3 regions of the Streptomyces sp. NPDC127038 genome follow, and region 3 is predicted to be linked to each of the others. Evidence: riboswitches for the same ligand, from Rfam matches in the RefSeq annotation. Region 3 holds a riboswitch; each other region holds the start of a gene.

Region 1 (9,611 bases), on a different contig from region 3:
ACGACCGCCGCCGTCAGAAGTCCTCGTCGAAGTCGACGGTTCCCTCCACCGCGACCTGGTACGCGGAGGGCCGGCGCTCGAAGAAGTTGGTCAGCTCCTGGACACCCTGGAGCTCCATGAAGGAGAACGGGTTCTCCGAGCCGTACACCGGCGCGAAGCCCAGCCGCTGGAGGCGCTGGTCCGCCACGCACTCCAGGTACTGCCGCATCGAGTCGGTGTTCATGCCCGGCAGGCCCTCGCCGCACAGGTCACGGCCGAACTGCAGCTCCGCCTCGACGGCCTCGCGCAGCATGGCGGTCACCTGCTCCTGGAGCAGGTCGTCGAAGAGCTCCGGCTCCTCCTTGCGGACGGTGTCGACGACCTCGAAGGCGAAGCTCATGTGCATCGTCTCGTCGCGGAACACCCAGTTGGTGCCCGTCGCCAGACCGTGCAGCAGACCCCGGCTGCGGAACCAGTAGACGTACGCGAAGGCCCCGTAGAAGAAGAGCCCCTCGATGCACGCCGCGAAGCAGATCAGGTTCAGCAGGAAGCGGCGCCGGTCGGCCTTGGTCTCCAGCCGGTCCAGCTTCTCCACCGAGTCCATCCACTTGAAGCAGAACTGCGCCTTCTCGCGGATGGAGGGGATGTTCTCGACCGCGTCGAAGGCCGCCGCGCGGTCCTCGAGGTCGGGCAGGTAGGTGTCGAGCAGCGTCAGATAGAACTGGACGTGCACGGCCTCCTCGAAGAGCTGACGGCTCAGGTACAGCCGCGCCTCGGGGGAGTTGATGTGCTTGTACAGCGTCAGGACCAGGTTGTTCGACACGATCGAGTCGCCCGTCGCGAAGAACGCGACCAGCCGGCCGATCATGTGCTGCTCACCCGGCGTCAGCTTCGCGAGGTCGGCCACGTCCGAGTGGAGGTCGACCTCCTCGACGGTCCAGGTGTTCTTGATCGCGTCCCGGTAGCGCTCGTAGAAGTCCGGGTAGCGCATGGGACGCAGGGTGAGTTCGAAGCCCGGGTCGAGCAGGTTCTTCTCGGTGGAGCTCATTACTGGCAGGCCTCGCAGGACTCGGGGTTTTCGAGGGAGCAGGCGACGGCGTCGGGGTCGGCGGCCTGCTGGACGGGGATGACGGTCTCGGGGCGCGCCTGCGCCTGGGCCGCGCGGGCGATGCGCGTCGCCGGGCGCGAACGCAGGTAGTACGTCGTCTTCAGCCCCGCCTTCCAGGCGTACGCGTACATCGAGGAGAGCTTGCCGATGGTCGGCGTCTCCAGGAACAGGTTCAGCGACTGGGCCTGGTCCAGGAACGGGGTGCGGGCGGCGGCCATGTCGATCAGACCGCGCTGCGGGATCTCCCACGCCGTGCGGTACAGGTCGCGGACCTCCTGCGGGACCCAGGTGAAGCCCTGGACCGAGCCGTTGGACTCGCGCAGCGCCTCACGGGTCTGCGCGTCCCACACGCCGAGCTCCTTCAGCTCGGCCACCAGGTAGGAGTTGACCTGGAGGAACTCGCCCGACAGCGTCTCGCGCTTGAACAGGTTCGACACCTGCGGCTCGATGCACTCGTACACGCCCGCGATGGACGCGATGGTGGCGGTCGGCGCGATGGCGAGCAGCAGCGAGTTGCGCATGCCGACCGAGGCGATCCGCTCCCGCAGGGCGGCCCAGCGCTCCGGCCAGTTCAGCTCGACGTCGAAGTGGTCGGGGTGCAGCACGCCACGGGCGGTACGGGTCTTCTCCCAGGCCGGGAGCGGTCCGTTGCGCTCGGCGAGGTCCGCGGATGCCTCGTACGAGGCGAGCATGATCCGCTCGGCGATCCGGGTCGACAGGGCGCGGGCCTCGGGCGAGTCGAAGGGGATCCGCAGCTTGAAGAAGACGTCCTGGAGGCCCATCGCGCCGAGGCCGACCGGACGCCACTTGGCGTTGGAGCGGCCCGCCTGCTCGGTCGGGTAGAAGTTGATGTCCACCACGCGGTCGAGGAAGGTCACCGCGGTGCGCACGGTCTCGTCGAGCCGCTGCCAGTCGATGTCCCCGCCGGTCACGAACGCACCGAGGTTGACCGAGCCCAGGTTGCAGACCGCCGTCTCGCCGTCGTCCGTGACCTCCAGGATCTCGGTGCACAGGTTCGAGGAGTGGACGGTGTGGCCCGGCTCCGCCGTCTGGTTGGCGGTCCGGTTGGCGGCGTCCTTGAACGTCATCCAGCCGTTGCCGGTCTGCGCGAGGGTGCGCATCATGCGGCCGTAGAGGTCGCGGGCCGGGATGGTCTTGCGGGCGAGGCCCGCCTCCTCGGCCTTGCGGTAGGCCGCGTCGAACTCGTCGCCCCACAGGTCGACCAGTTCCGGCACGTCGGCGGGGGAGAACAGCGACCAGACGCCGTCCTCGTTCACCCGGCGCATGAACTCGTCCGGGATCCAGTGCGCGAGGTTCAGGTTGTGCGTACGCCGGGCGTCCTCACCGGTGTTGTCGCGCAGCTCCAGGAACTCCTCGATGTCGGAGTGCCAGGTCTCCAGGTAGACCGCGGCCGCGCCCTTGCGCCGGCCGCCCTGGTTCACCGCGGCCACCGAGGCGTCGAGCGTCTTCAGGAACGGGACGATGCCGTTGGAGTGCCCGTTGGTGCCGCGGATCAGCGAACCGCGGCTGCGGATGCGGGAGTACGAGAGACCGATGCCGCCGGCGTGCTTCGACAGCCGCGCCACCTGGTGGTAGCGGTCGTAGATGGAGTCCAGCTCGTCCAGCGGGGAGTCGAGGAGGTAGCAGGACGACATCTGGGGGTGCCGCGTACCGGAGTTGAAGAGCGTGGGGGAGGACGGCAGGTAGTCGAGGCGGCTCATGAGCCGGTAGAGCGCCGCGACCTCGTCCACCGAGCGGACGGTGTCGTCCTCCGCGAGACCGGAGGCCACCCGCAGCATGAAGTGCTGGGGGGTCTCGACGACCTTGCGCGTGATCGGGTGCCGGAGCAGATAGCGGGAGTGCAGCGTGCGCAGGCCGAAGTAGCCGAAGCGGCCGTCGCCCTCGGCGTCGATCAGCGTGTCGAGACGGTCCGTGTGCAGTTCCACGAACGCAGCCGTACGGTCGGCGATCAGGCCCTCGCGGTGGCCGACGGCGACCGACTCGGAGAAGGTGGTGACGCCCTGGGAGGCGGCCTCGGCGGCGATGGTGACCGCGAGCAGGCGGGCGGCGAGCCGGGAGTAGGCGGGGTCCTCGGCGATGAGACCCGCGGCCGCCTCGGTGGCCAGTTCGCGCAGCTCGGCCTCGTCGGCACGGGCGGACCGGCCGCGCAGCGCCGCGGCGGCGACCCGGCCGGGGTCGGCGTCGGGGAGGTCGGCGGTCAGCTCCGTCAGGGTACGCAGCAGCACGGTTCCGGGACCGTCGGTCTCCACCGGGGCCTGCTGCGCGGTCACTGAAGCCGGATCGGCTGGCGCGATGGTCACGTGTGGCTCTCCTCGCTCGGCACGGGGCCTCACGGGCGGGTGCGGGGCACACGGGAGCGCTTTCGGGCACAGCGCACCGCGTCCACCGGCCCATTCCGCGAGGCCCGGACGTCGTCGGCACCCGGGCCGGACGGCCGGGGCGCGCTGTCGGCAGGTCCTCGGACTGACGCGAGTACGGGCACACGCAGACGCGAACACGCACAAGTACACCGTTGCGGGACAGTTCCGGATTCGCACCGGATTCCCCTGCGGCGACAGCGACCATGAGCATACATCTTGTGCCGGGCTTCGGGACTGCCCCCACATGTTGTGTCCGCTTGGTGTCCCGGGGCGCTACGGAGTGTGCCGGAACGCCAACTCGTAGGTGAGCAGCCGGATGTCGTCGAGCTCCGGGAGGGGGTTCCAGTCGCGCTCCGGGGTGCGGGTGAAGCCGAGGCGCTCGTAGAGCCGGTGGGCTCCGTGCATGGTGCGCTGGGTGGACAGCACGAGCCGCGTGCAGCCCTCCAGGGCCCGTGCGCGGGCGACGCAGGCGCGTACGAGGGCCTCGCCCGCACCCCGGCCGCGCGCCTCGCGCGCGACCGCCAGCATCCGGATCTCGGCCTCCCCTGGGCGCGCGAAGTCGGCCATGGGGCCGGCGTCCGCCACGAAGGTCACACTGCCGAGCACCCGGTCCCCCTCGACGGCCGCGAGCACCTCGGCGACGGCCGCCCGTCCCTCGACGTCCCGCAATTTTCCGAGGTACGCGTCGCTCTCGCCGAAGTCGAGCAGCCCGTCCCCGAGATAGGCCCGCGCCGCGATCTCGCCGACGACGGGGTACTCCTCGGGCCGCGCCGGCCGGATGACGATGTCCATGCGGGCGAGTGTGCCCGACCGGCACGGCGACGGGCCGCCGGTTTTTTCACCGGCGGCCCGTCGTTCACGGCTGTCGCGGGACCCGGCCCGCAGGCGGGGGACCCGGTACCCGGTGTCTCCTAGTGGCTCGCATCCGCCGTGGCCGGCGGGAGTTCCGTCTCGACCCCGGGGTCGCCCGCGTCGGCCGTGTAGTCCCCCGGAGAGGTCTCGTCGACGCCGTCCGGGGCCTTGAGCGCCCGCAGGGCGAAGGTGAGGACGACGGCGACGGCCGCGTTCAGGACGAACGCCGTCAGCCCGATGTAGCCGATCTCCCCGATGCCGGGGATCTCCTTCGAGCTGCCGCCGAAGTGCTTCTGGGTCGGGGAGGCCACCCCGTAGGCGGCGATCGTGCCGTAGAGCATGCCGACCGCCCAGCCGGCCAGCAGCGCCCAGCGGTGGAACCAGCGGGTGAACAGACCGCCGACCAGCGAGGGGAAGGTCTGGAGGATCCAGATCCCGCCCAGCAGCTGGAAGTTGATCGCGACGGTCTTGTCCATGGTCAGGACGAAGACCAGGGCGCCGACCTTCACCAGGAGCGAGACCAGCTTGGAGACCCTGGTCTCCTGCCGCGGGGTCGCGGCCGGATTGATGAAGTCCTTGTAGATGTTGCGGGTGAACAGATTCGCGGCCGCGATCGACATGATGGCCGCCGGGACGAGCGCGCCGATGCCGATGGCGGCGAAGGCGACGCCCGCGAACCAGTCGGGGAACATGTCCTCGAAGAGCTGGGGGATGGCCAGCTGGCCGTTGGTGACCTTCACCCCGGCCGCGATCGCCATGAACCCGAGCAGCGCGAGCAGGCCCAGCATCAGCGAGTACAACGGCAGGATCGTGGTGTTGCGGCGGATCACCTCCCGGCTGCGGCCGGACAGCGTCGCGGTGACCGAGTGCGGATACATGAACAGCGCCAGCGCCGAACCGAGCGCGAGCGTGGCGTACGTCCACTGGCCGGCCTGGGCGGGGACGAGCCCGCCGGCGCCCGCGGCCGTGTACTTGGCGCCCGCCGCCTTGAAGATCTCGTCGAAGCCGCCGAGTTTGATCGGGATGTAGATGATCGCCACCGCGATCACGATGTAGATCAGCGTGTCCTTCACGAACGCGATCAGCGCGGGCGCCCGCAGCCCCGAGGAGTAGGTGTACGCGGCCAGCACGCCGAACGCGATGAGCAGTGGCAGGTCCTTGACGAACCAGTTGGAGGACGCCCCGCCGCCCACCCCCATCACGTCCAGGACGGCCTGGATGCCGACGAGTTGGAGCGCGATGTACGGCATGGTGGCGAGGATGCCGGTGACGGCCACCGCGAGCGACAGGCCCTTGGAGCCGAAGCGGCCGCGCACGAAGTCCGAGGTCGTCACATAGCCGTGCCGGTGCGAGACCGACCACAGGCGGGGCAGGAAGGTGAAGATCAGCGGATACACCAGGATCGTGTACGGCACCGCGAAGAAGCCGGCCGCGCCCGCCGCGTAGACCGCCGCGGGCACGGCGACGAAGGTGTACGCGGTGTAGAGGTCGCCGCCGAGCAGGAACCAGGTCACCCAGGTGCCGAACGACCGTCCGCCCAGGCCCCATTCGTCGAGCGTGTGCTCGTCGGCGGCCCGGCGCCAGCGCGCGGCCAGGAAGCCCATGACCGTGACGGCCAGGAAGAAGAAGATGAAGACGCCGAGGGCGACGCCGTTCACGCCGTCTTTCATGCTTCAGCGCCCTCCTTCACGGAGGAGGTGCGGGCCCGCTGGTCACGCCGCCACAGGTGGTACGCGGTCACGGTCAGCAGCGTGGAGAGGGGCACCCACAGTATTTGGTACCAGTAGAAGAACGGGATACCGATGAACGCCGGGTCGGTCTTGGTGTAGGAGCCGACCCACAGCATCGCCACGAAGGGCGCGAGCAGGCACAGGCCGATCACCACACGTACCGGTGTCACCACCGGTGGTTTCACTTCGGGCAGGTCTGACACAGGTCGTCTCCGTCCCCTCATCGATCACCTGGGTAACGCGCAGGCAATCTAGGGGACGGTCCGGCTTTAGGGAACACCGCAGCGCGGCGGCGGGTGTGGAGGGTTGGTGTCGGGCACGGGGGTGTGCCCCGTGCCCGCGGAGTGCCTCGTACCGCTCAGTCCTGCGGGCGCTTGAGGCGCGCGACGAACTTGTACCGGTCGCCGCGGTACACCGAGCGCACCCACTCCACCGGCTCGCCGTGCCGGTCGAGCGAGTGACGGGAGAGCATCAGCATGGGCAGGCCCACGTCCGTGCCGAGCAGCCCGGCCTCGCGCGGGGTCGCCAGCGAGGTCTCGATGGTCTCCTCGGCCTCGGCGAGGTGGACGTCGTACACCTCGGCCAGCGCGGTGTAGAGGGACGTGTACTTGACCAGCGACCTGCGCAGGGCGGGGAAGCGCTTGGCCGAGAGGTGGGTCGTCTCGATGGCCATGGGCTCGCCGCTGGCGAGGCGCAGCCGCTCGATCCGCAGCACGCGTCCGCCGGCGGAGATGTCGAGCAGCCCGGCGAGGGCGTCGTCCGCGGTGATGTAGCCGATGTCCAGCAGCTGCGAGGTGGGTTCGAGGCCCTGGGCGCGCATGTCCTCGGTGTACGAGGTCAGTTGGAGCGCCTGGGAGACCTTCGGCTTGGCGACGAAGGTGCCCTTGCCCTGGATGCGTTCGAGCCGGCCCTCGACGACCAGCTCCTGAAGGGCCTGCCGCACCGTGGTCCGCGAGGTGTCGAACTCGGCGGCGAGGGTCCGCTCCGGCGGCACCGGCGTGCCGGGGGGCAGCGTGTCCGTCATGTCGAGCAGGTGCTTCTTGAGGCGGTAGTACTTGGGCACGCGCGCGGTACGGATGGGCGCCCCACCCTCGTTCTCCGCACTGCTGACATCGGTGCTCATGCTCTGCCTTCCCGGCTCCGGATGCCGAAGCGACCGCCATGTCGTCGGCCACGGTCACATCGTGGCACGCCTTGTCGTCCGCGTGATCCCCGCACGCTCCGTGATCCCCTCTATATACCGTCGGCGTACCCGTTGGTCTAGTCCATCGCGTGCCCGCGGTGGTGCGGGAGCCGCCGTGCACGGTCCGTGAGCGGTTCCTTCGCAGGCCGCGAACTCGCCCGTGTTTTGTGCCGCTTGGCTACTTAAAGGTCCTTGCATATGTAGGTCCCATAACGGCCGACTGGACGGGCTTACACACCCTTGACACCCCCCTAGGTCTAGGCCAAGCTCCGGGTACTGGTCTACACCATTGGTCCAGTCCCGGCCCCACGGGCGGTACACGGCGTATGTCACCGCGGGGGAGCAGGGGGGTTTGTGGCATCCCTGAGGAGGGTGGCGTGAAGCGCAAGCTGATAGCCGCGATCGGTATCGCGGGCATGATGTTCTCCGTCGCGGCGTGCGGGAACGACAACAAGTCCGGGGGGTCGGACAAGGGCGCGGACGCCAAGGAGCTGACGGTCTGGCTCACGGTCGACGCGCAGAACAACTGGCCCGAGCTGGTCAAGCAGGCCGACAGCGCGATCGAGGCGAAGCACCCCGGCATCAAGATCAAGCACGAGTACTACGGCTGGCCGGACAAGAACACCAAGCTCGACGCGGTCCTCGCCACCGACAAGGCGCCGGACGTGGTCGAGATGGGCAACAGCGAGATGCTCGGCTACATGGTCAAGGGTGCGTTCGCCCCCCTCGACGCGTCGAAGTTCGACAACTCGAGCGCCTGGCTCGACGGACTCAAGGAGTCCGTGACCTACGACGGCAAGACCTACGGCGTGCCGTACTACGCCGGTGGCCGCGTCGGCAACTGGCGCAAGGACATCGCCGCCTCGGCCGGCGTGAAGTCCACGCCGAAGACCTACGCGGAACTCACCTCCGACCTGGACAAGATCCAGAAGAAGGAGGGCAACAAGTTCAGCGCCTGGTACCAGCCCACCCGTGACTGGTACGCGGCCATGTCCTTCGTCTACGACGCCGGCGGCGCCATCGCGAAGGAGGAGGGCGGCACGTGGAAGGCCAACCTCTCCTCGCCCGAGTCCGTCAAGGGTCTCAACGAGTTCAAGACCATCGTCGACAAGTACATGCACGGCGACAAGACCAAGGACGAGTCCGACCGTTACATCGTCTACGGCCAGGGCAAGTCGGGCATGATCTTCGGTGCCGCCTGGGAGGGCGCGACCGCCGAGGACCCGAAGAGCGACAAGACCGGCAAGCTCAAGGGCAACCTCGAGAACTTCGTGATGCCCGGCCCGTCCGGCAAGAACCTCCCGGTCTTCCTGGGCGGCTCCGACCTCGCCGTCCCGGTGAAGTCGAAGGCGCAGGCCGTCGCCGCCGAGTGGATCAACGCGTTCACCGGTGCGAAGGGCCAGAAGGGCCTGATGGCCAAGGGCAACCTGCCCAACAACAAGACGGACCTCGTCAGCCTCCAGAGCGACCCGGCGACGGCCGTTCCGGCGACCGCCGCCGAGTCCAGCTGGTTCGTCCCGATGGCACCGGGCTGGGGCCAGGTCGAGAAGGCCCAGATCCTGCAGACCATGCTGCAGAACATCGGCACCGGCAAGAAGTCCGTCGCGGACGCCGCGAAGGAAGCGGACGCCGCGATCGACAAGGTCATCAACACCAAGTGACCTGAGGGCAGGGTCCCGTCCCTCCGCCACGGAGGGACGGGGCCCTGCCTCCCGTCCGGCCCGGCCAGGGGCTCGCCCCGGCGCCCCGCCGTACGGGCCCTTCGCTTTCGTTCGACCTGAGGGACCGCTGAGGAGCGCGCGATGAGTGCCGCAGACACGACCACCCACGCCAAGGTGCCGCCACCGCGGCAGGCACCACCACCGGCCGTCGCCGAGGCACCACGCGCCAGACGGACCCTGGGCGCGGCGGCGGTCCCCTGGGTCCTGCTCGCCCCCTGTCTGCTGATCCTCGCGCTGGTCCTCGGCTATCCCCTGGTGCGCCTGGTCACGCTCTCCTTCCAGAAGTTCGGGCAGTCCCAGCTCTGGGGCTTCCAGCCGGCCGAGTCGGTCGGCTTCGCCAACTTCAAGGGCGTGCTCTCGGACGGAGAGTTCTGGCAGGTGGTCGTCAGGACCATCCTGTTCGCCGGCGGGGCCGTCGTCTTCACGATGGTCATCGGCATGCTGATCGCGCTGCTCCTCCAGCGGGTCTCCGGCTGGATGAAGACGCTGATCAACATCGTGCTCGTGGCCAGCTGGGGCATGCCCATCATCGTGGCCACCACCGTCTTCAAGTGGCTCTTCGACTCCGACTACGGCATCTTCAACGCGCTGCTCAGCAGACTTCCCGGCGTCGACATGATCGGCCACAACTGGTTCGCCAGCGGGCCGCAGGGCCTG
Region 2 (9,611 bases), on a different contig from region 3:
GCAGGGGGAGGCGCAGGTGCGCGCGCTGGGCCGCGGAGCGTTCCGCGTACGGCGCCGCGCGGCGGGCGTCGGCCTCGGTGACGGCCGCGGCGCGGGCCCGTACCTCCGGGGCGAACGTGATGGGCGAGTTCGTACGGGAGGCGAGGTCGGCGCGGTTGGCGGAGAGGGCGGCGGCGATCGCGCCGGTGCCCTGGGCGAGCCCCTTGGCCAGGGTGACGACCTCACGCGTCTTCTGTTCGGCGAAGGCGAGCCAGCGCAGGATGCCCGGTTCGACGTCCCGTTCCGGGGCGGTGTCGATCGGGACGTGCAGCAGGGAGCAGGACGCGGACACGTCGACGCGGCCGGCCAGCCCGAGCAGGGTGCCCAGCGTGGACAGCGACTTCTCCAGGTCGTTGACCCAGATGTTGCGGCCGTCGACGACACCGGCGACCAGACGCCTGCCGGGCAGGCCGCCCACCGCCGCGAGGGCGTCGAGGTTGGCCGCGGCCGGTCCGGTGAAGTCGAGGGCCAGACCCTCGACCGGGGCCTTGGCGAGCACCGGCAGCGCCTCGCCGAGCCGGTCGAAGTAGGAGGCGACCAGCAGCTTGGGCCGGTCGGTGAGGGCGCCGAGGCCGCGGTAGGCGCGGCCGACGGCGTTCAGCTGCGCCGGGGTGCGGTCCTGGACGAGAGCGGGCTCGTCCAGCTGGACCCATTCGGCACCCGCGGCGCGCAGGAGCGCGAGGACCTCGGCGTACACCGGGAGCAGCCGGTCCAGCAGGGTGAGGGGGTCGAAGTCGGCGGACACGCCCGGTGCGGGCTTGGCCAGCAGCAGGAAGGTGACCGGACCGAGCAGGACGGGCCGGGCGGTGAGGCCCAGTGCGACGGCCTCCTCCAGTTCCGCGACCTGCTTGGCCGCGTCGGCCGAGAACACCGTGTCCGGGCCGAGTTCGGGGACCAGATAGTGGTAGTTGGTGTCGAACCACTTGGTCATCTCCAGCGGAGCGACGTCCTGGGTGCCGCGGGCCATGGCGAAGTAGCCGTCGAGCGGGTCGGCCGCGACGGCCTCCCTGTGCCGTGCGGGGATCGCGCCGACCATGACGGTGGTGTCCAGCACATGGTCGTAGTACGAGAAGTCGCCGGTGGGCACCTCGTCGATGCCTGCCTCGGCGAGCCGCCGCCACTTGCCCTGGCGCAGGCCGGCCGCCGTGCTGCGCAGGGCGTCGGCGGTGACCCGGCCCCGCCAGTAGCCCTCGATCGCCTTCTTCAGTTCCCGGTTCGCTCCCTGGCGGGGGTAGCCGTACACGGTGGACCGTGCTGCCGCGGTTGCGGGCTCGGTGGTCACGGAGATCTCCTTCGCGAGATGAATCCCTGAGATCCCGGAGACGGGACGAGAGCGCGAAGGGGTGACGGAACCGGACGGTGCCGACCTCGCGCGCAGGGCGCGGCCGTCCGTCTGGTGTGTCGCCGACCCGCCCTCGAGGTCACCGGGATGTCCGCGCACGAGTGGTTCGGGCGCGGGCAGTTGGCAGGTCTTCGGACTCGCGGGCACGTCCCGTCGTACGAGGTCGTACGAGACACCTACTGGCCGTCGCTTCCCGGATCCCGTACGTCGGACCCAGTGCGTATGACGGCGGTCGTTCCCACTCACCGCTGCGGGGCAGTCCCGGATTCCCACCGGGTTCCCTCTTGCGACGCATCCCGCCTGGCGGACGGGGCGAACCAGCTGCGTACGCCACCCTACGGGTTCGTCGCGCGCGAAGGGCGCGGAACCTCCGTCATCCGGGCAGCGAACGGGACTTGATAACCTCGACGGGCCAGTCGAACCACATCCGTGGTCAGGGAATCCGGTGCGAATCCGGAGCTGACGCGCAGCGGTGAGGGGGACGGGCGGGGCACTGCGCCACTGGGAGACCGGGAAGGCGTCCCGTCCGGACGAACCCGAGTCCGAAGACCTGCTGGCACCTCCGTCCCCCGGAGGCCCTGTAGGCCGGCTCCGCGTACGAGCCCCGACCCCCGAGGCATGCCCATGCTCCGAACTCCCGCTTCGCCCCGTACACCCGGCTCGGCCCCCACCTCGGGCGCGGCCCGCACCCCCGTTCCAGCCCGTACCCCCGAATCGCATGCGGTGTCCGACGACCGCCGCGACGAGAAGCGCGTCGCCGCCGAACCGGCGCCGTGCCGGGTCGTCGTCTGCCGGGACTGCTGCTGCGGAACCCCGAAAGTCACCGGCGTGGATCACGAACGGCAGCTCGCGCGGCTGTCCGAGCAGGTGCCGGTACGGGTCTCGGCCTGCCTCGATGTGTGCGAACACGCCAACGTGATCGTCGTCCAGCCTTCGGCGGCCGCGCGTGCCGCCGGAGCCCGACCCGTCTGGCTCGGCCTCGTCAACGACGCCGAGGCCACCGCGGACATCACCGACTGGGTCCGGGCCGGCGGCCCCGGTGTCGCTCCCTGCCCCGACATCCTCGACCTGTACGTGTTCACCCCGCCCCGGAGGACGCGATGAGCGGGCGAGACGTCCCGCGACTACGGGGCGGCAACGAGCGCACAACGAGTGGACGGCGTCCTGCGGCCGGAGGCCGGTCGCGCCCTAACCTCTGAGCAGAGGACGGTACGCGTCCCGGGGGAGGGGTCCGCCATGAGGTCGACCACCGCGCGTTCAGGGTTCCGCTGTCTCGCCGGAGCCGTCGTCACGGCCGCGGTCCTGGCCACGACGTCCGGGTGCACGGTTCCCGTGGACGCCGTCGCCGGCGTCTCCGTGACCGGCGACGGCCATCTGATCGGCGTCATGATGGTGTGCGGACACCGGATCGACGGCGCGACGCTCTACGTGGACGACCCCCACGCCGACAAGACGGTGACGGTCGGCTCATGGACCGCCCGCCCTCCACTCACGCACGGTCTGACCACCTGGCCGCTCCAAGCTCCCGCCGCCGGCTGGACCGCGACCAAACCCCTCGGCCCGCTCGCCTCCAGGACCACCTACACGCTCTACGGGTGGACGAACGACAACTCGTCGTCGTCGGGCAGTATTTCCTTCACCTCGGCCGACCGGAGCCGGCTCTCGCCGGGACGGATCCTGTACGACACGGTCTCGGACAACGGCGACGAAACCACCAGAGCCGTGTCCGTCGCGGAGTTCAAGACCAAGGCCTGCCAGGACATGTGACCCCCGAGGGCGCCCGCTCAGGCCTGCGCGTTGGAGGCTTCACCGAGCAGAGCGCGCAGGGAGTGGGCCATCCGGTCCGCCTCGTCGGAGGGCACCGACTCCTCGGCGGGCCGCCCGAGCAGCTCGAAGACGCCCGGTCCGCGGTGCTCGGGTCGCAGGTCGGCCGCGCGCGGAACGATGTGGAAGTGCACGTGCGAGAAGCCTTCCGCCTCCGCGAACTGGATGACGTAGGTCTTCTCGCAGCCGGTCACGCCCCTCAGCGCCCGGGAGAGCCCGACCTGCCACATCCCCAGGGATGCCGCCTCGGCGTCGGTGAGGTCGTGCACCGCGGTCACGTGCCGCCGGGGCACGAGCACCAGCCAGCCGGGCACGGCGCTGTTGAACACGTGGGCCACGCGCCAGTGTTGGTCGGACGCGACGCACTCACGGGGCGGAAGGGCGTCGAACTCGGCTTCCTTGCGGCAGACATAGCAGTCGGGAGTCGTCATGGACCGAGAGCGTATAGCTGTCCCCCGCGGCCTCCTTCGGGCCGGCGGGATAGGGTGCGGCCGTGCAGCGGATCTTGGTGGTGGGTGTGACGGGGGCGGGCAAATCCACGCTCGCGAGGGTGTTGAGCACCCGACTGGGCCTGCCCTACCACGAGATGGACGCGCTCTACTTCGACGGCCCCGGCTGGTCCGTCAACGACGGACTGACCGACGACGTGACCGCTCTGGTCGCCGAGCCGCGCTGGGTCGTCGACTCGCTCGGCTACCCGGAGGTGCGCGACCTGCTCTGGGAGCGGGCCGACACCGTGGTCTGGCTGGACTATCCGAGGCGCGTGGTCATGCCCCGGGTCCTGCGCCGGTCCCTGAAGCGCACCGTGACGCGCGAGGCACTCTTCGGCGGGAACAGGGAGACGTGGAGGGGCTGGCTGAGCCGGGAACACCCGGCGTGGTGGGCCTGGTCCCAGCACGGACCCCGCCACCGCGAAATCGCCCACCGCCTCGCCGACCCCCGCTTCGCCCCCCTCGAAACCCACCACCTCGGCCGCCCCCAGGACACCGAGACCTGGCTGGCGTCCCTCTGACCCAGGTCGACACAGGGGCCGGCCCCGACTCCCGCCCGGCGGGGCGTGGACGCGAGGCCACCGGCTGACCGGTGTGCGCATGACCGCTGCACGCAAGGTCAAGAGGTCCCGCACGCCACGTCAACTCCGTCGCACCGGCCGTTGGCATCTTTGACGAGGGAACTGCGGCGGCGACTGGCCTCCACTCGTACGACCGGCCGGCCGGTCCGCCATGTACCCGCACCTCCGCAGCACCGCACTGGGACGTTTCGAATGGAGGACCGTGAGTATGAGCATGACCCGCAAGCTTGCAGCGGCCGTCGCGACGGCCGGTCTGGCCGTGTCCGCCCTCATCGGCGCCAACGGAACCGCGTCGGCGGCCGCGGGACAGAGCTTTCTGTACCGGGGCGAGGCCCTGCACGTAGGGCAGATGATCTATCGGTTCTCCCCGCAGGGCTGGCAGATCCAGCTCGTCATGCAGAACGACGGCAACCTGGTCGAGTACCTCCGTTTCGACGACGGCAGCCGCTACGTCTGCTGGGCGACGAACAGTTGGGGTTCCGGGAACAACAACTGGGCTGTCTACCAGACGGACGGCAACTTCGTGGTCTACAACAGCAGCGGCGGAGCGGTCTGGGCCTCGAACACCAAGGGGGGTGGAGGCTCGACCGTCGACATGAACGCGAACGGCGTCCTCTACGTCGGCACCAAGGCCATCAACAACGGCTGCTGAGACAGGCGTGAACATCCTTCCGCGGGCACGCGCGGGCCCGCGGAAGGATGGGCCGGGAGCCGGGAGCCGGGAGCCGGGAGCCGGGAGCCGGGAGCCGGGAGCCGAGAGCCGGGAGTTGGCCTGGGCGCACCGAAGGCCGGACTCAGAAGTCGTCGACGCACAGCGCCCGGAACTCGGTGGGGCTGATTCCGTAGGCCTCGCGGAAGGAACGGCTGAAGACCGCCGGTCCGCTGAAGCCCCAGCGGGCGGCGATGGCGCTCACATGACGGGCACGCAGACCGGGGTCGATGAGGTCGCTGCGGCACCGTTCCAGGCGGCGCCGGCGTATCCGGGCGCGGACGCTCTCGCCCCGGTCGTGAAACAGCTGGTGCAGCGTGCGCACCGACAGGTGATGGTGGGCGGCGACCGCCGACGGATTCAGTTCGGGGTCGCCGAGATTGTGCTCGATGAACGCGTGGATCCGCTGCACCAGCGCCTGTGTCCTGACTTCGGCCGGAAGCTGGTCCTCGGTGTCGATGTGCTGGGCCAGGCAGGCCGTCGCGAGGTCGACGGCGACGGAGCCCAGACGACGCAGCTCCTGCGGACCGCACTCCGCGCCGTGGTCTTCGAGCGCGGTCATGAAGGACGACAGGATCGCGGCCAAGCCCTCGCCGCCCGGGATGCGGCGGGCCAGCACCTGGTCGAGGCGCTGGGTGCGCAGCGGCACGATGTCGCGGGGCAGCAGCAGGATCGTCGCCTGCACCTGGCCGCCCGTGGCGGACATCCGGTTGTACGAAGGGCGCGAGGTGTCCCAGAGCATCAGGTCACCGAGCCCGATGACGCACTCGTTCCGGTGCTGAGACAGGGACGTGGCCCCCTTGCGCAACAGGGCCAGCTGGTACTGCTCCGGGTCGCCGCGCCGGATCATCGCGGCCGTGCGCCGGGATTGCAGCGGCGACAAGGAGAACCTCGACACCCGGACGTCGCCGAGGTCCAGCACCGCGGCCTCGCCCTGGAACTCGGCGGGCTGCTCGCTGCTGAGCGCGGCGGGCATCACCTCACGCGAGACGATGTCGGAGTACCAGTCGAACCGTTCCCCTGCCGGAACCTCGCACGTTGACAACACTGACCACATCCAGCGCCCCCGTTGGATCTCGTCGACGGCCACCAGGATGCAGGACCACACCCGTGCCACGCGCCTCGGCATGCCCGACGCCGCCGAAACTCACGGGACGAACGAGACCCGGACGGCGACAAGTCACGGTGCTCGGCTGCGCGTGCTGTGCTGCTCGATTGTCAGAGGCGTCTGGCATGGTCTGGGCATGGAGATGACGTGGATGCTGACGGTCGACTGTGCCGATCCCCGAAGGATGGTCGCGTTCTGGTGCGAGGCCCTGGGGTACGTTCCCGAGCCTCCTCCCGGCGGGCATGCCACCTGGCGGGAGTACTGGGCGGACATGGGGGTGCCCGACGAGGAGTTGCCCGAAGGCGCGGGGGACATTCCGGAGTCGATCGTCGACCCCGCGGGGCACGGGCCCCGGATGTGGTTCCAGAAGGTTCCCGAGGCCAAGGTCACCAAGAACCGCATTCATTTCGACCTCAAGGTCGGTGGCGGGCGTGATGTCCCCTTGGAGATCCGTACCCAGCGGGTCACCGCCACGGTGGAAAGACTGGTCGCGGCCGGCGCCCGCGTGGGCCGGATCACGGATCGGCCGGAGATGGCGCACTACGCCGTCATGCTGGAGGACCCGGAGGGCAACGAGTTCGACGTCGTCTAGAACCTGTCCGGCCTCACCTCCAGTGCCTGCCGTCCGGCGGACGGCCGGACGGCGGTGCGCGTGGTGTCGGGCGGTGGTCAGGATGTGTTCAGGTTCCCTGCGGCACGGTCGAGCACCATGACCCTTGAGAGTCCTGAGACCTCCGGGTTCCCAGTGGCGACTTCGCGCGCGGTTCCGCCGTCCGGTCGTCGGCCGGGCCGGAACAGAGTCCCCGAAGTCACGGCCTACTTCTGGACGATAAAGGTCCTTTGCGCGACGGTCGGGGCCACCGCGGTCCATCTGCTGAACCAGAAGGCCGGTCTCGGCCTGACCGCGGTGTCGGTGCTGATGACTGCGTTGCTGGCCGTCGTGCTGGCCGCCCAGTTCCGCAGCACGGAGTACCGGGCGGGTGTGTACTGGCCGACCGTCGCCCTGGTCGGCACCGTCGGCACCCTGGCCGGCGACAACCTCGTCGACGCCACGGGCGCCACGCCGGAGACGACCTCCTCGGTCTTCGTCGTCGCCCTCGCGATCGTGTTCGTGGTCTGGTACCGGCGCGAGGGCACGCTCTCGATCCACAGCATCGACACGACCCGCCGCGAGTCCTTCTACTGGCTGGCCGTGCTGTTCGCCTTCGCCCTCGGCACCGCCGCCGGCGACCTCGTGTCGGAGCGGCTGCACCTGGGCCACTGGCTGTCCGCGGTGCTGTTCGGCCTCGCCATCGCCGCCGTGGGCCTGGCACACTTCCAGCTCGACCTGGACCTCGTGTGGAGCTTCTGGACCGTCTACGTCCTGACCCGTCCGCTCGGCGCCTCCGTCGGCGACTACCTCTCCCGACCTAGCGGCGACGGTGGTCTTGAGCTGGGCACGGTCGTGACCGGCGCGCTGTTCTCGATGGTGATCGTCGGACTGGTCGTGTACCTGGCAGCGACGCGTGTGGACGTCACGGACGTCACCGACCCGGAGCACGACCGTCGGCACGTGGCCTGACCGGCTTTTTCGAGATCACATACATGGGTGGCGCGTGGCGGCTGTGACGCACGTCGCTGAATCGGCTGGGGATGCGGGAGTCCACCCGGTGAGCGGTTAAGGTTCCAGATGGCTTCTACAAGGCTGTAGTCATGATGGGCGCCCGGTCCGCGCTCATCGTGCCGCAAGGACCGGTGAACGTCACCACGGCGGCTCGCCGGGGCGAGGACCGTCCATCCGCGCCGGAAGGGGACACCGTCATGAGTCCCGCGGACGGCACGTGTGGCGACCACGAGGAACGATGCACTCCGCCTGGACGACCTAGGGGCAGCACGTGGCTTTCATCATGGTGTGCGAGGACGACGCGGCGGTCCGTGACGTTCTCAAGCGCGCCCTCGAGCACGACGGCCACGAGATCGCCGTCACCCCCACGGCGGACAGCCTGCTGGGCAACCTCGACCCGACCCCTCAACTGATCGTCCTGGATCTGGGGCTCCCGGACGCCGACGGCCGCGATGTCTGCCTGGCGCTGAGGGCACGCGGCGTCGACGCTCCGGTCCTGATGCTCACCGCTCTGGACGGCATGCACCACAAGGTGGGCGGCTTCGAGGCGGGAGCCGACGACTACATGACGAAACCGTTCGACATCCCGGAGCTCCTGGTGAGGGTTCGCGCCCTGCTCCGCAGGACGACCGCGGCGACCCCGCAGAACGGCGTCATCCTCGACCCGGCGAAGCACGTCGTGACCCACGGTTCGACGAGCGAGAGCCTGACGCCGACCGAGTTCCGCCTGCTGGGCCGGCTGGTCGCTTCGCAGGGCGACGCCGTGCGCCGCCACGCCCTCGTCGCCGCCGGCTGGCCGTACGGCGCGCACGTCAGCGACAACACCCTCGACTCCTTCGTCCGACGGCTACGGACCAAACTCGGTGCGCTGGGCGTGGCCGATCGCCTGGCGACGGTCCGTGGGGTGGGCTACCGATGGGAGTGACGGGCTTCCGCGGGAGGGTCGTCGCCCTCGCGGTCCTGATCGCGACAGCGGTGGTCGCGGTCCTGGTGGTGGTCTCACACGTGCTGCTGAGCCAGGTGACCGACGCGGACGCGAACGCTCTGGCGCACACCCGCGCGGAGGCGGTCGCGGCGAACGTGGTCGTACGCGGTGGCCACGTCGTGCTGATCGAGGGCGGAAACGAAGCGCTGGACACGGTCTCGTGGGTGTACGCCGACGGGCACCTCATCGACGGGCTCGTGCCGGACGGCCTCCTCGGCCGCGTCGACGCGCTGGTCGGATCCGGGCAGTCCCGAACCACCACGGTCGGCAGCCACCTTCTGTACGCCCGGCCGATCGGGCTCCAAGGCCACCACGTGATGGCGGTCGTGCGGGTGGACCTGACGCCGTACGAGACGTCGGAGCAGCGCAGCCTGACGATGTCGCTCATGCTGGGCGGCGTCGTCATCCTTCTCGCGGGCGTCGTCGCCTACGTCGTGGTGGGTCGCGCGTTGCGGGTGGTCCACGACATGGCCGCGCTCGCCGACGACTGGAGCGATCACGGACGCGGGCGCCGATTCGACCTCGGCGATCCGCGCGACGAGTTCGGGGAGCTCGGGCGAACCCTCGACCGCCTGCTCGACCGTGTGGACAACGCGCTCGCCGACGAGCGCCGGCTCACCGACGAGATCGCCCACGAACTGCGGACCCCCTTGACGGCCCTGCGGGGCGAGGCGCAATTGGCCCAGCTCTCCGGTCATCGTCTGGCACCGGAGTCCGTTCTGACCGAGGTGGACCGTCTGAACACGGCGATCACGACGATCCTGGGCTCCGCCCGGTCACGGATCGACGGCGACACCTGTTGCGATCTCACGGCGGCGGCGCGACAGGCGATCGCCGGTCGCTCCATCGATCTCGCCGTCCCCTCCGACGTCGACGTCGCCGTGGCCGAGGAATTCGTCGTCGCTGTGCTGTCACCCCTGCTGGAGAAC
Region 3 (9,611 bases):
TCCTGTGCTCCAGCGACGCGCTGTACGAGGAGCGGGCCGCGAGCACGGCCGAGGCCCTCGCCGCGGCCGGTGCCCGGCACGTCTTCCTGGCCGGCCGCCCCGCGGACCACGCCGGGGTCGACTCCTACGTCTTCGCGGGCTGCGACGCCGTCGCCGTCCTCTCCGCCACCCTCGACCGCATGGGAGTGTCCTCCTGATGGGAATCCCCGACTTCTCCGGGATCGACCTGGGGACGCCCACCGCCGACGGCGGCGCCGACGCGTGGAAGGCCGCCGCGGGCAAGGCCACGGGCGCCGGTGACACGTTCTGGGAGACCCCGGAGGGCATCGCGGTCAAGCCGCTGTACACCGGCCGGGACGTGGAGGGCCTGGACTTCCTGGAGACGTACCCGGGCGTGGCGCCGTATCTGCGCGGCCCGTACCCGACGATGTACGTCAACCAGCCCTGGACGATCCGCCAGTACGCGGGTTTCTCCACGGCCGAGGAGTCCAACGCCTTCTACCGCCGCAACCTCGCCGCGGGCCAGAAGGGTCTGTCGATCGCCTTCGACCTGCCCACGCACCGCGGTTACGACAGCGACCACCCCCGGGTGACGGGCGACGTCGGCATGGCGGGCGTGGCCATCGACTCCATCTACGACATGCGGCAGCTGTTCGACGGCATCCCGCTGGACAAGATGACCGTGTCGATGACGATGAACGGCGCGGTGCTGCCCGTCCTCGCGCTGTACATCGTGGCGGCGGAGGAGCAGGGCGTACCGCCCGAGAAGCTGGCCGGAACCATTCAGAACGACATTCTGAAGGAGTTCATGGTCCGCAACACCTACATCTATCCGCCGAAGCCGTCGATGCGGATCATCTCCGACATCTTCGCGTACACCTCGCAGCGGATGCCGCGCTACAACTCCATCTCCATCTCCGGGTACCACATCCAGGAGGCGGGCGCGACGGCCGACCTGGAGCTGGCGTACACCCTCGCGGACGGTGTGGAGTACATCCGGGCGGGCCGCGAGGCGGGCCTGGACGTGGACGCGTTCGCGCCGCGGCTCTCGTTCTTCTGGGCGATCGGCATGAACTTCTTCATGGAGATCGCCAAGATGCGGGCGGCGCGCCTGCTGTGGGCGAAGATGGTCCGGCAGTTCGACCCGAAGAACTCCAAGTCCCTCTCCCTGCGCACCCATTCGCAGACGTCGGGCTGGTCGCTGACCGCGCAGGACGTGTTCAACAACGTCACGCGTACGTGTGTGGAGGCCATGGCCGCGACCCAGGGGCACACCCAGTCGCTGCACACCAACGCCCTCGACGAGGCGCTGGCCCTGCCCACCGACTTCTCCGCGAGGATCGCCCGCAACACCCAGCTGCTGATCCAGCAGGAGTCCGGCACCACCCGGGTCATCGACCCGTGGGGCGGCAGCGCGTACATCGAGAAGCTGACCTACGACCTCGCCCGGCGTGCCTGGCAGCACATCGAGGAGGTCGAGGCGGCGGGCGGTATGGCCCAGGCCATCGACGCCGGCATCCCCAAGCTCCGCATCGAGGAGGCGGCGGCCCGCACCCAGGCCCGCATCGACTCCGGACGCCAGCCGGTCATCGGCGTCAACAAGTACCGCGTGGAGACCGACGAGCAGATCGACGTCCTCAAGGTCGACAACTCCTCCGTGCGCACGCAGCAGATCGAGAAGCTGCGCCGGCTGCGGGCCGAGCGCGACGGCCGGGCGGTCCAGGAGGCGCTGGAGGACCTGACGCGGGCGGCGGCCGGTGAGGGCAACCTGCTGGAGCTGGCGGTGCGCGCGGCCCGCGCGAAGGCCACCGTCGGCGAGATCTCCGACGCGCTGGAGAAGGTCTACGGGCGGCACGCGGGCCAGATCCGTACGATCTCCGGGGTGTACCGCAACGAGGCAGGGGAGTCCCCGTCCGTGGACCGTACCCGCACGCTGGTGGACGCGTTCGAGGAGGCCGAGGGCCGGCGCCCGCGCATCCTGGTCGCCAAGATGGGCCAGGACGGTCACGACCGCGGCCAGAAGGTGATCGCGACCGCCTTCGCCGACCTCGGTTTCGACGTCGACGTCGGCCCGCTGTTCCAGACGCCGGGCGAGGTGGCCCGGCAGGCGGTCGAGGCGGACGTGCACATCGTGGGCGTCTCGTCGCTGGCCGCCGGACACCTCACCCTCGTACCGGCGCTGCGCGAGGAGCTGGCGGCGGAGGGGCGTGAGGACATCATGATCGTGGTCGGCGGGGTGATCCCGCCGCAGGACGTGCCGACGCTGCTGGAGATGGGCGCGGCCGCGGTCTTCCCGCCCGGGACGGTGATCCCGGACGCGGCGTACGACCTCGTCCAGCGGCTCTCTGCCGACCTCGGGCACGACCTGTGATCGAACTCGACACCTATGTCAAGGGTGTGCTCGACGGGAAGCGGTCGCTGGTCGCCCGCGCCATCACGCTCGTCGAGTCCACCCGGCCCCAGCACCGCGCGCTGGCACAGGAGTTGCTGACCGAGCTGCTCCCGTACAGCGGGAAGGCGCGGCGGATCGGTGTCAGCGGGGTGCCGGGCGTCGGCAAGTCGACGTTCATCGACGCGTTCGGCACGATGCTGACCTCGCTCGGGCACCGGGTCGCGGTGCTCGCCGTCGACCCGTCCTCCAGCCGTACGGGCGGCTCGATCCTGGGTGACAAGACCCGGATGGAGCGCCTGGCCGTGGACCCGGCGGCGTTCATCCGCCCCTCTCCCACCGCCGGGACGCTCGGCGGCGTGGCGAAGGCGACCCGCGAGTCGATCGTGGTGATGGAGGCGGCCGGCTACGACGTGGTGCTGGTGGAGACGGTCGGCGTCGGTCAGTCCGAGACCGCCGTCGCGAACATGGTCGACTCCTTCCTGCTGTTGACGCTGGCGCGGACCGGGGACCAGTTGCAGGGCATCAAGAAGGGTGTCCTGGAGCTGGCGGACGTGATCGCCGTCAACAAGGCGGACGGCCCGCACGAGCGGGACGCGCAGTCCGCCGCCCGTGAACTGGCGGGCGCGCTGCGGCTGATGCACGGCAAGGACGCCGTCTGGACTCCCCCGGTGCTCAGTTGCAGCGCCCGGGAGGCGGCGGGTCTCGACACCGTCTGGGACCGGCTTGAGCAGCACCGGACGCTGCTCGACTCGACCGGCGCGCTCGCCGGGAAGCGGCGTGACCAGCAGGTGGACTGGACCTGGACCATGGTCCGGGACGAGCTCCTGGGCCGTCTGCACGCCGATCAGGCCGTACGCGCCGTCGCCCCCGACCTCGAACGGCAGGTCCGCGAGGGCGGGTTGACGGCGACGCTCGCGGCGGAGCGGATTCTGAAGGTCTTCGGCGGCGAGAGCCGCTGATCTGAACGGCGGTGGCGGGGCAGGTCGGAGCCCGGCCACCGCTCGGACCCGTGGCCGTGGGCCGGGCACCCGCACCCGTGCCCGGGCCCGGCCGCCGCGGCGCCGGGTGATCGCCCGAACGGCCGACGAAGCGGCCCTGCTCGTCGAGCCACGAGCAGCCCTGCTTGCCGAGTCCCGAGCGGCCCTGCTCGAACAGCCCCAAGTGGCCTTGCTCGTCCAGCCCCGAGCGACCGTGCGCGTCGGGCCCCGAGCGGCCCTGCACGTCGGGCCCCGCCGCACGGCATGAACACCGGCCGCCCGGCCGCCGTACACAGGAGCACCGGAGACCTTCCGGTGCTCCTGCTCGTGGACCCTGCGGCGTTCCCGCCCCGGGTCCCCGAGCCGGACGGGCGTCGCTATCGGGCGAGGTGCAGACGGTGCCGAGAACCAGAGTGGGATCAGCACGGGCGCAGTACGTCAATACGTATGCCGCGCCCGTTCAGGACGCGTTCAGGTTGACCTTGTCAAGGTTCGACAGAGATCAAATCCCCCACATGCCGCAGGAGAACCCTTTTGATGACGAAGTCCGTGATGAAGAAGCTCCCCGAGGTCACCCTGGCCTTCTGGATCATGAAGATCGCCGCGACGACCCTGGGTGAGACGGCGGGCGACCTCTTCGCCCAGACCCTCAAGCTCGGTTACTTCGTGACCACGATCATCCTGTTCCTGCTCTTCGTCGTGACGCTGGTCGTCCAGCTCAGGTCCCGCCGGTACAACCCGTTCTTCTACTGGACCGTGATCCTGTCGACCAGCATGGCCGGCACCACGATGTCCGACTTCATGAACCGCGACGCCAGCGCCAAGTACCTCTCGGGCGGAGCCACTTCGCTCGGCTGGGGCCCCCAGGGCCTCGGTCTGGGGTATCCCGAGGGCGCCGCCATCCTGATCTCGCTGCTCCTGGCGATCTTCCTCGTCTGGAAGCTGAGCGGGATGACCTTCCAGATCCGGGACATCGTCACCTTCCGCGGCGAGGCGCTGTTCTGGTCGGCGATCCTCGTCTCCAACACGCTCGGCACGTCGATGGGCGACTTCCTCTCCGACAGCTCCGGCCTCGGCTATCTGGGCGGGGCGCTGCTCGTCACGGGGCTGCTCGCGGTGCTCGTCGCGCTGATGAAGGTTCCGTCGGTGTCGAACGTCCTGCTGTTCTGGATCGCCTTCGTGCTCACCCGCCCGCTCGGCGCCACCGCCGGTGACTTCCTCACCAAGCCGCTCGCCAAGGGCGGACTCGACCTCGGCACCGCCGGCTCGTCGGCCGTGCTCCTCGTCGTCCTGTTCGGCCTCATGGCCTACGCGCAGGTCCAGGAGCGCCGGGGTGCCGAGCCCGGTCCGGAGGCGGAGGCGGTCCGCCAGGAGGCCGGCAGCCGGTGAGGCCGGACCCGGGCCCCTCTCGGCGGGCATGACGCGCGAGAGCCCCTCGGAAGGACCGAGGGGCTCTCGCGTACGGGAAGGACTCAGCTCGCGGTCGGAACCGTTCGCCCGGAGGCGACCGTCGCGGGCTTGGGGTTGAGCATGCGTTCGGCCAACTCGCCGAAGACCAGGCCGAATCCGGCCCACAGGACGGTCTGGATGGCGAGGGCGGAGAGCCTGAACCGCCACAGCAGGGTGGCCGGGAAGTCCTTCGGCACCTCGTTGATGACGGGCAGGAACTCGTAGGCCAGGCCGATCACGACGGCGAAGGCGGCGACCGCGACGACGGTGGCGTACCAGGTGCCGAGGCTCGGGGCCAGGCGCTTGCCGAGGAGGGTGGCACTCACCGCGAGGAGCACGCTGAGGACCATCATCAGGAAGTACAGGGCGGTCCGCTTGCCGATGGTGTCGGGGTCGCCGACCGACGGCGGGTTGGCCGGGTACTTCAGGAACGGCACGACGTACACGGCGAGCAGCGCGGTCCCGGACAGCAGGAGCGCGGTCGCGCGCGGAGAGAAGCGGCCCACGCGGCCGAGCGCGAAGCAGTAGGCGAGCGCGGCGATGCCGCCGAACGAGACGCCGTAGACGAGGACGCCGGTGGCGAGGCCGGCGGTGGACTGGAGGCTGCGGGAGACGAGTTCGACCTCGTGCCCGTGGGCGTGCGAGTGGGCCTCCTCGAAGCCGATGGCGCTGTCGACGGTCGGTTCACCGAGCAAGTAGGCGACGACCAGGGCGAGTACACCGGCCGCGAGGCCGGCGAGCATGCCGCGGACGAGCAGGTTTCTTACCGTTGCGGAGTTCATGATGAGCGCTCTCCCTCGCGTCAGTGGCAGGGGAAGCCGAGCAGGTGGCGGGCGTCGTGCACCCACTCGTGGACGTCCTCGCCGGAGACGACGGAGGTGGCGCCCTGTTCGGCGCCGACGAAGTAGAGCAGGACCAGCATGAGGATGCCGAAGAAGACCGCCCAGGGAGCGATCGCCTTCAGCGGCAGCTTGGCGGGGATGGCGGGGGTGTTGGCTGTCGGCTGAGCGACGGTCTGCGCCATGGCAGGACCTCCTCGGGAGTTCGCGTCCCATCTCGGTGGTGCACAGGATGCCGTCTACGGGTCTGACTCACGCGGCGCCCGGTGTGGCCGGGCGTCGCGCTCACAGTGGCGCGACCGTGCCGGATTTTCGCCGGCTTCCGTCTTGACGTCATCGATATCGGACCGACCGTACCGCGTGCCGCGTGGCTGGCCAAGACCGCGCCGACCGGGGTGATCTTCCTCTCGTCCCAGGTGACGGGTCCTCGCGGACCGTCAGAAAGCCCCGCCGGACAGCCCGAGTTCACGGTCGCCGAGCGGCGCGAAGAAGCGCTCCACGTCGGCGTCGGTGACCTCGTCGAGGGTGGCCGGGGACCAGCGGGGCCGGCGGTCCTTGTCGATGATCTGGGCGCGGACGCCCTCCACCAGGTCGGGGGCGGACAGGGCGGCGCAGGACACCCGGTACTCCTGGTCCAGGACGGCCTCCAGCGAATCGAGCCGCCGGGCCCGGCGCAGTGCGGTCAGGGTGACCTTCAGCGCGGTGGGCGACTTGCCGAGCAGGATCTCCGCCGTCTCCTTGGCGTCCGGGTCTCCGGCCGCGAGCAGCCGCCGGATGATCTCCTCGACGGTGGCGGCGCCGTAGCAGGCGTCGATCCACTCGCGCCGGCTCGCGAGTTCCCCCGTAGGCGCCGGCCGGGCGTGGGCGGCGACCGCCTCCTCCACGGGCCGGTCCGCGAGGTCGGACAACAGCCGCGGGAGCGCGGCGGACGGCACGTGGTGGTCGGCGAGACCGCACAGGATCGCGTCCCCGGCGCCGATCGAGGCGCCGGTCAGGGCGAGATGGGTGCCGAGTTCGCCGCGGGCGAGGCTGAGCAGGCGGGTGCCGCCGACGTCGGGGACGAATCCGATGCCGGTCTCGGGCATGGCGACGCGCGAGCGTTCGGTGACGATCCGGACGCCGCCGTGCGCGGAGATCCCGACGCCGCCGCCCATGACGATGCCGTCCATGACCGCCACGTACGGCTTGGGGTAGCGCGCGATCCGGGCGTTGAGGTGGTACTCGTCGCGCCAGAACGCGGCGGAGGCGGTGCCGTCCCCGTCGCGGGCGTCGTCGTGGACGACCCGGATGTCGCCGCCCGCGCACAGTCCGCGTTCTCCGGCGCCGGTGATGACGACGGTCTCGACGGCGGGGTCGTGTTCCCAGTCGGTGAGTGCCCGGTCGATCCGGCGCACCATCGCGTGGTTCAGGGCGTTCAGCGCTCCGGGCCGGTTGAGGACGATGCGCGCGGCCCGTCCTTCGGTGCGGAGCAGGACGGATTCCCCGGCGCCGGACGCCTCGGTGCCGTTCACTCGGACACCTCCGCCGGGCGGCCGGCCACGATGACGCGCATGATCTCGGTGGTTCCTTCCACGGTCCGCTGGGATCGCCGGTGCCGACGATCTCCCCGCTACCGTACCCACCGGGCCGGTCAGGCCTCCTCGCCCTCCCCGAGCGCGTACAGCCGCGGCAGGTTGACCACGATCGCCTCCTGGGTGCTGCGCGCGATGACGACGACGGCCTCCTCGTCGGGGTCCGGGTTCTCCTCGCGGTGCGGGACGAACGGGGGCACGAAGATGTAGTCGCCGGGCGAGGTGCGCAGGCGTACCTCCTCGGGCCCGTCGCCCGAGTCGTCGACGAAGACGAACTCGGGGTGCCCGCTCACCACGTGGATCGCGGTCTCGGACTCCCCGTGGTGATGGTCCGAGGACGCCGTGGAGGGGGCGACGTGGGTCTGGCCCATCCACAGTTTCTCGGATCCGACGGTGGCGCCGCTGACGGCGGCGAATCGGCGCATGCCTCCCGTCTGCGCCGTGTCGCCGTCGAGGGCGTCGGCGCGGATGTGGTGCAGACGGGCCCGCAGCGGGCGCCCGGACTGCGCTGCGGCGTCCGGGAGATGGGGGTGGAAACCTTCACCGGGGATCGTGGGCGGCTCGCTCATGGAGGGGGACGCTAGAGCGGCCCGGAAAAGGATGTCAAGAGGTGTCCATTGCCGTTCACCTGCGGCAATGTTCCCGCAATGTAGGCGGGGAAGGGAGCGAAACCCGTTCGGCGGACACCGTGTCGGGCATCATGTGCGCATGCATATCTCCGCGAAGGCGGACTACGCCACCCGGGCTCTGCTGGAGCTGGCCCGCGAACCGGCCCGCCCGCTCACCTGCGAGGCGATGGCCTCCTCCCAGCACGTTCCGTTCCGTTTCCTCAAGTCCGTGGTGGGCGAGCTGCGCCGGGCCGGTCTCGTCCGCAGCCAGCGGGGCTGCGAGGGCGGGTACTGGCTGGGCCGGCCCGCCGACGAGATCACCCTGCTGGACGTCGTACGGGCCGTGGACGGCGAGCTGATCACCCTGCGGGGCGAGCCGCTGACCGGGCTCGACTACCCGGGGCCCGCCTCCGGTCTCCCCGGGATATGGCGCCGTATCGAGGCGGACGCCGCCGCGGTCCTGGGCGGGACGACGCTGGCCGCGCTGCTGCCCGCCGGGGCCGGGGCGGCCGGACGGATGGACCGCGAGGGAGCCGCGTGAGCCACGCCCCGGACCGGGCGGCGCCGGAGACGGACGCGGTGGACGGGGGCGAGGCCATGCACCGGGTCGAGGCCATGCACGGGGTCGAGGTCGTGGAGTACACCGACCCGCTGTGTCCCTGGGCCTGGGGGTCGGAGCCGGTGTTCCGCGGGCTGCGCGCCGCGCTGGCCGGCCGGGTCCGCTGGCGACGCGTGTACTGCGTCCTGTTCGATGACGACGACGACCCGCCGCCCGATCCCGCCGCGGAGACCGCCTGGTACGCCGAATACGTCGAGGAGATCGGCACCCATACGGGGGCTCCGCGGGCGCGGCGGCTGAGCCGGGTCGCGGCGAGTTCCTGGCCCTCGTCGCTGGCCGCCAAGGCCGCGGAACGGCAGGGCGACGAGACAGCCGAGCGGGTGCTGCGGCGGCTGCGGGAGAGCGTGTTCGTGCTGGGTGAACCGGCGGACACGATGGCGCTGGCGCTGTCCGCGGTACGGGGCGTGCCCGGCCTCGACCGGGAGCGGCTGGCCGCCGACGCGGCGTCAGCGGCCGTACGGGAGGCGGTACTCGCCGACCGGGCCGAGGCGCGGCGGCCGGTCGCCGAGGTGCTCTCGGTGCGGGGCGGCTCGCCGCATCCCGGTGCCGCGAAGGAGACCGCCGAGGGCGGGCACCGCTACGCCCTGCCGACGCTGCTGGTGCGCGCTCCCGGAGGCCATCGCGTCGTCCCCGGCTGGCGGCCGTACGAGGAGTACGCGGCGGCGTTCGAGGAGTTGAGCCCCGGGCTGCCGACGAGGCCCGCGCGGCCCGCGGCATCGGAGGCGCTCGCGCGGTACCGGAGTCTGACCGGCCCCGAGGCGGCGGCCCTGAGCGTCGGACCCTGGCCTCCCCCGGCCGCCGTGCGCGTCGAGACGGGCAACGGCCCCCTGTGGCTGCACCCGGACGAGGCCGCCGTGCACCCGGCGCGCGACGACGACGCACCCACGGCACCCTGACGGCCCTGAGACCTCCGGCGCACGATCCGCCGGGTTCCCGCCGGGGGGGTGGGCCGTTACGACCGGCGTGAGGAACATCCACGACCGGCGTGAGGCACATCCCCCGTCCCCGCGGGCTTCTGATCAGCGGTCAGCACCCGTCCCGCCCAATGAGACACCAATAGGTGTCCATTGACAGCCGTCGAGAACCGGCCCCAGGATGTGCACCATGCTCACGACGCACCCCGGCGTGGTGTGCCGCTACGTGGACCTGCGGCGCA

The links. A riboswitch is a leader RNA that binds a small molecule or an ion and turns the genes downstream of it on or off. The one in region 3 is predicted to bind cobalamin.
Region 1: another riboswitch for cobalamin. It lies ahead of ACFWI4_RS34905 (ribonucleoside-diphosphate reductase subunit alpha); the one in region 3 lies ahead of ACFWI4_RS22200 (CbtB-domain containing protein).
Region 2: another riboswitch for cobalamin. It lies ahead of ACFWI4_RS16590 ((2Fe-2S) ferredoxin domain-containing protein); the one in region 3 lies ahead of ACFWI4_RS22200 (CbtB-domain containing protein).

Annotation. Positions count from the first base shown of each region.
Region 1 is NZ_JBHXDQ010000073.1:34,515-44,125, reverse strand. It holds gene ACFWI4_RS34910 (ribonucleotide-diphosphate reductase subunit beta) at 14-1,027, opposite strand; gene ACFWI4_RS34905 (ribonucleoside-diphosphate reductase subunit alpha) at 1,027-3,408, opposite strand; cobalamin riboswitch at 3,540-3,689, opposite strand; gene ACFWI4_RS34900 (GNAT family N-acetyltransferase) at 3,742-4,260, opposite strand; gene mctP (monocarboxylate uptake permease MctP) at 4,380-5,990, opposite strand; gene ACFWI4_RS34890 (DUF3311 domain-containing protein) at 5,987-6,274, opposite strand; gene ACFWI4_RS34885 (GntR family transcriptional regulator) at 6,409-7,173, opposite strand; gene ACFWI4_RS34880 (extracellular solute-binding protein) at 7,611-8,894, shown strand; gene ACFWI4_RS34875 (carbohydrate ABC transporter permease) at 9,036-9,611, shown strand, end outside.
Region 2 is NZ_JBHXDQ010000020.1:11,236-20,846, forward strand. It holds gene metE (5-methyltetrahydropteroyltriglutamate--homocysteine S-methyltransferase) at 1-1,321, opposite strand, end outside; cobalamin riboswitch at 1,486-1,718, opposite strand; cobalamin riboswitch at 1,778-1,954, shown strand; gene ACFWI4_RS16590 ((2Fe-2S) ferredoxin domain-containing protein) at 2,105-2,485, shown strand; gene ACFWI4_RS16595 (hypothetical protein) at 2,618-3,148, shown strand; gene ACFWI4_RS16600 (HIT family protein) at 3,166-3,636, opposite strand; gene ACFWI4_RS16605 (adenylate kinase) at 3,699-4,217, shown strand; gene ACFWI4_RS16610 (hypothetical protein) at 4,486-4,929, shown strand; gene ACFWI4_RS16615 (helix-turn-helix domain-containing protein) at 5,072-6,115, opposite strand; gene ACFWI4_RS16620 (VOC family protein) at 6,231-6,686, shown strand; gene ACFWI4_RS16625 (hypothetical protein) at 6,804-7,655, shown strand; gene ACFWI4_RS16630 (response regulator transcription factor) at 7,969-8,622, shown strand; gene ACFWI4_RS16635 (sensor histidine kinase) at 8,613-9,611, shown strand, end outside.
Region 3 is NZ_JBHXDQ010000032.1:27,618-37,228, forward strand. It holds gene ACFWI4_RS22175 (methylmalonyl-CoA mutase family protein) at 1-197, shown strand, start outside; gene scpA (methylmalonyl-CoA mutase) at 197-2,371, shown strand; gene meaB (methylmalonyl Co-A mutase-associated GTPase MeaB) at 2,368-3,351, shown strand; gene ACFWI4_RS22190 (hypothetical protein) at 3,907-4,758, shown strand; gene ACFWI4_RS22195 (CbtA family protein) at 4,842-5,600, opposite strand; gene ACFWI4_RS22200 (CbtB-domain containing protein) at 5,621-5,842, opposite strand; cobalamin riboswitch at 5,882-6,029, opposite strand; gene ACFWI4_RS22205 (enoyl-CoA hydratase/isomerase family protein) at 6,095-7,168, opposite strand; gene ACFWI4_RS22210 (cupin domain-containing protein) at 7,288-7,797, opposite strand; gene ACFWI4_RS22215 (RrF2 family transcriptional regulator) at 7,937-8,377, shown strand; gene ACFWI4_RS22220 (DsbA family protein) at 8,434-9,351, shown strand.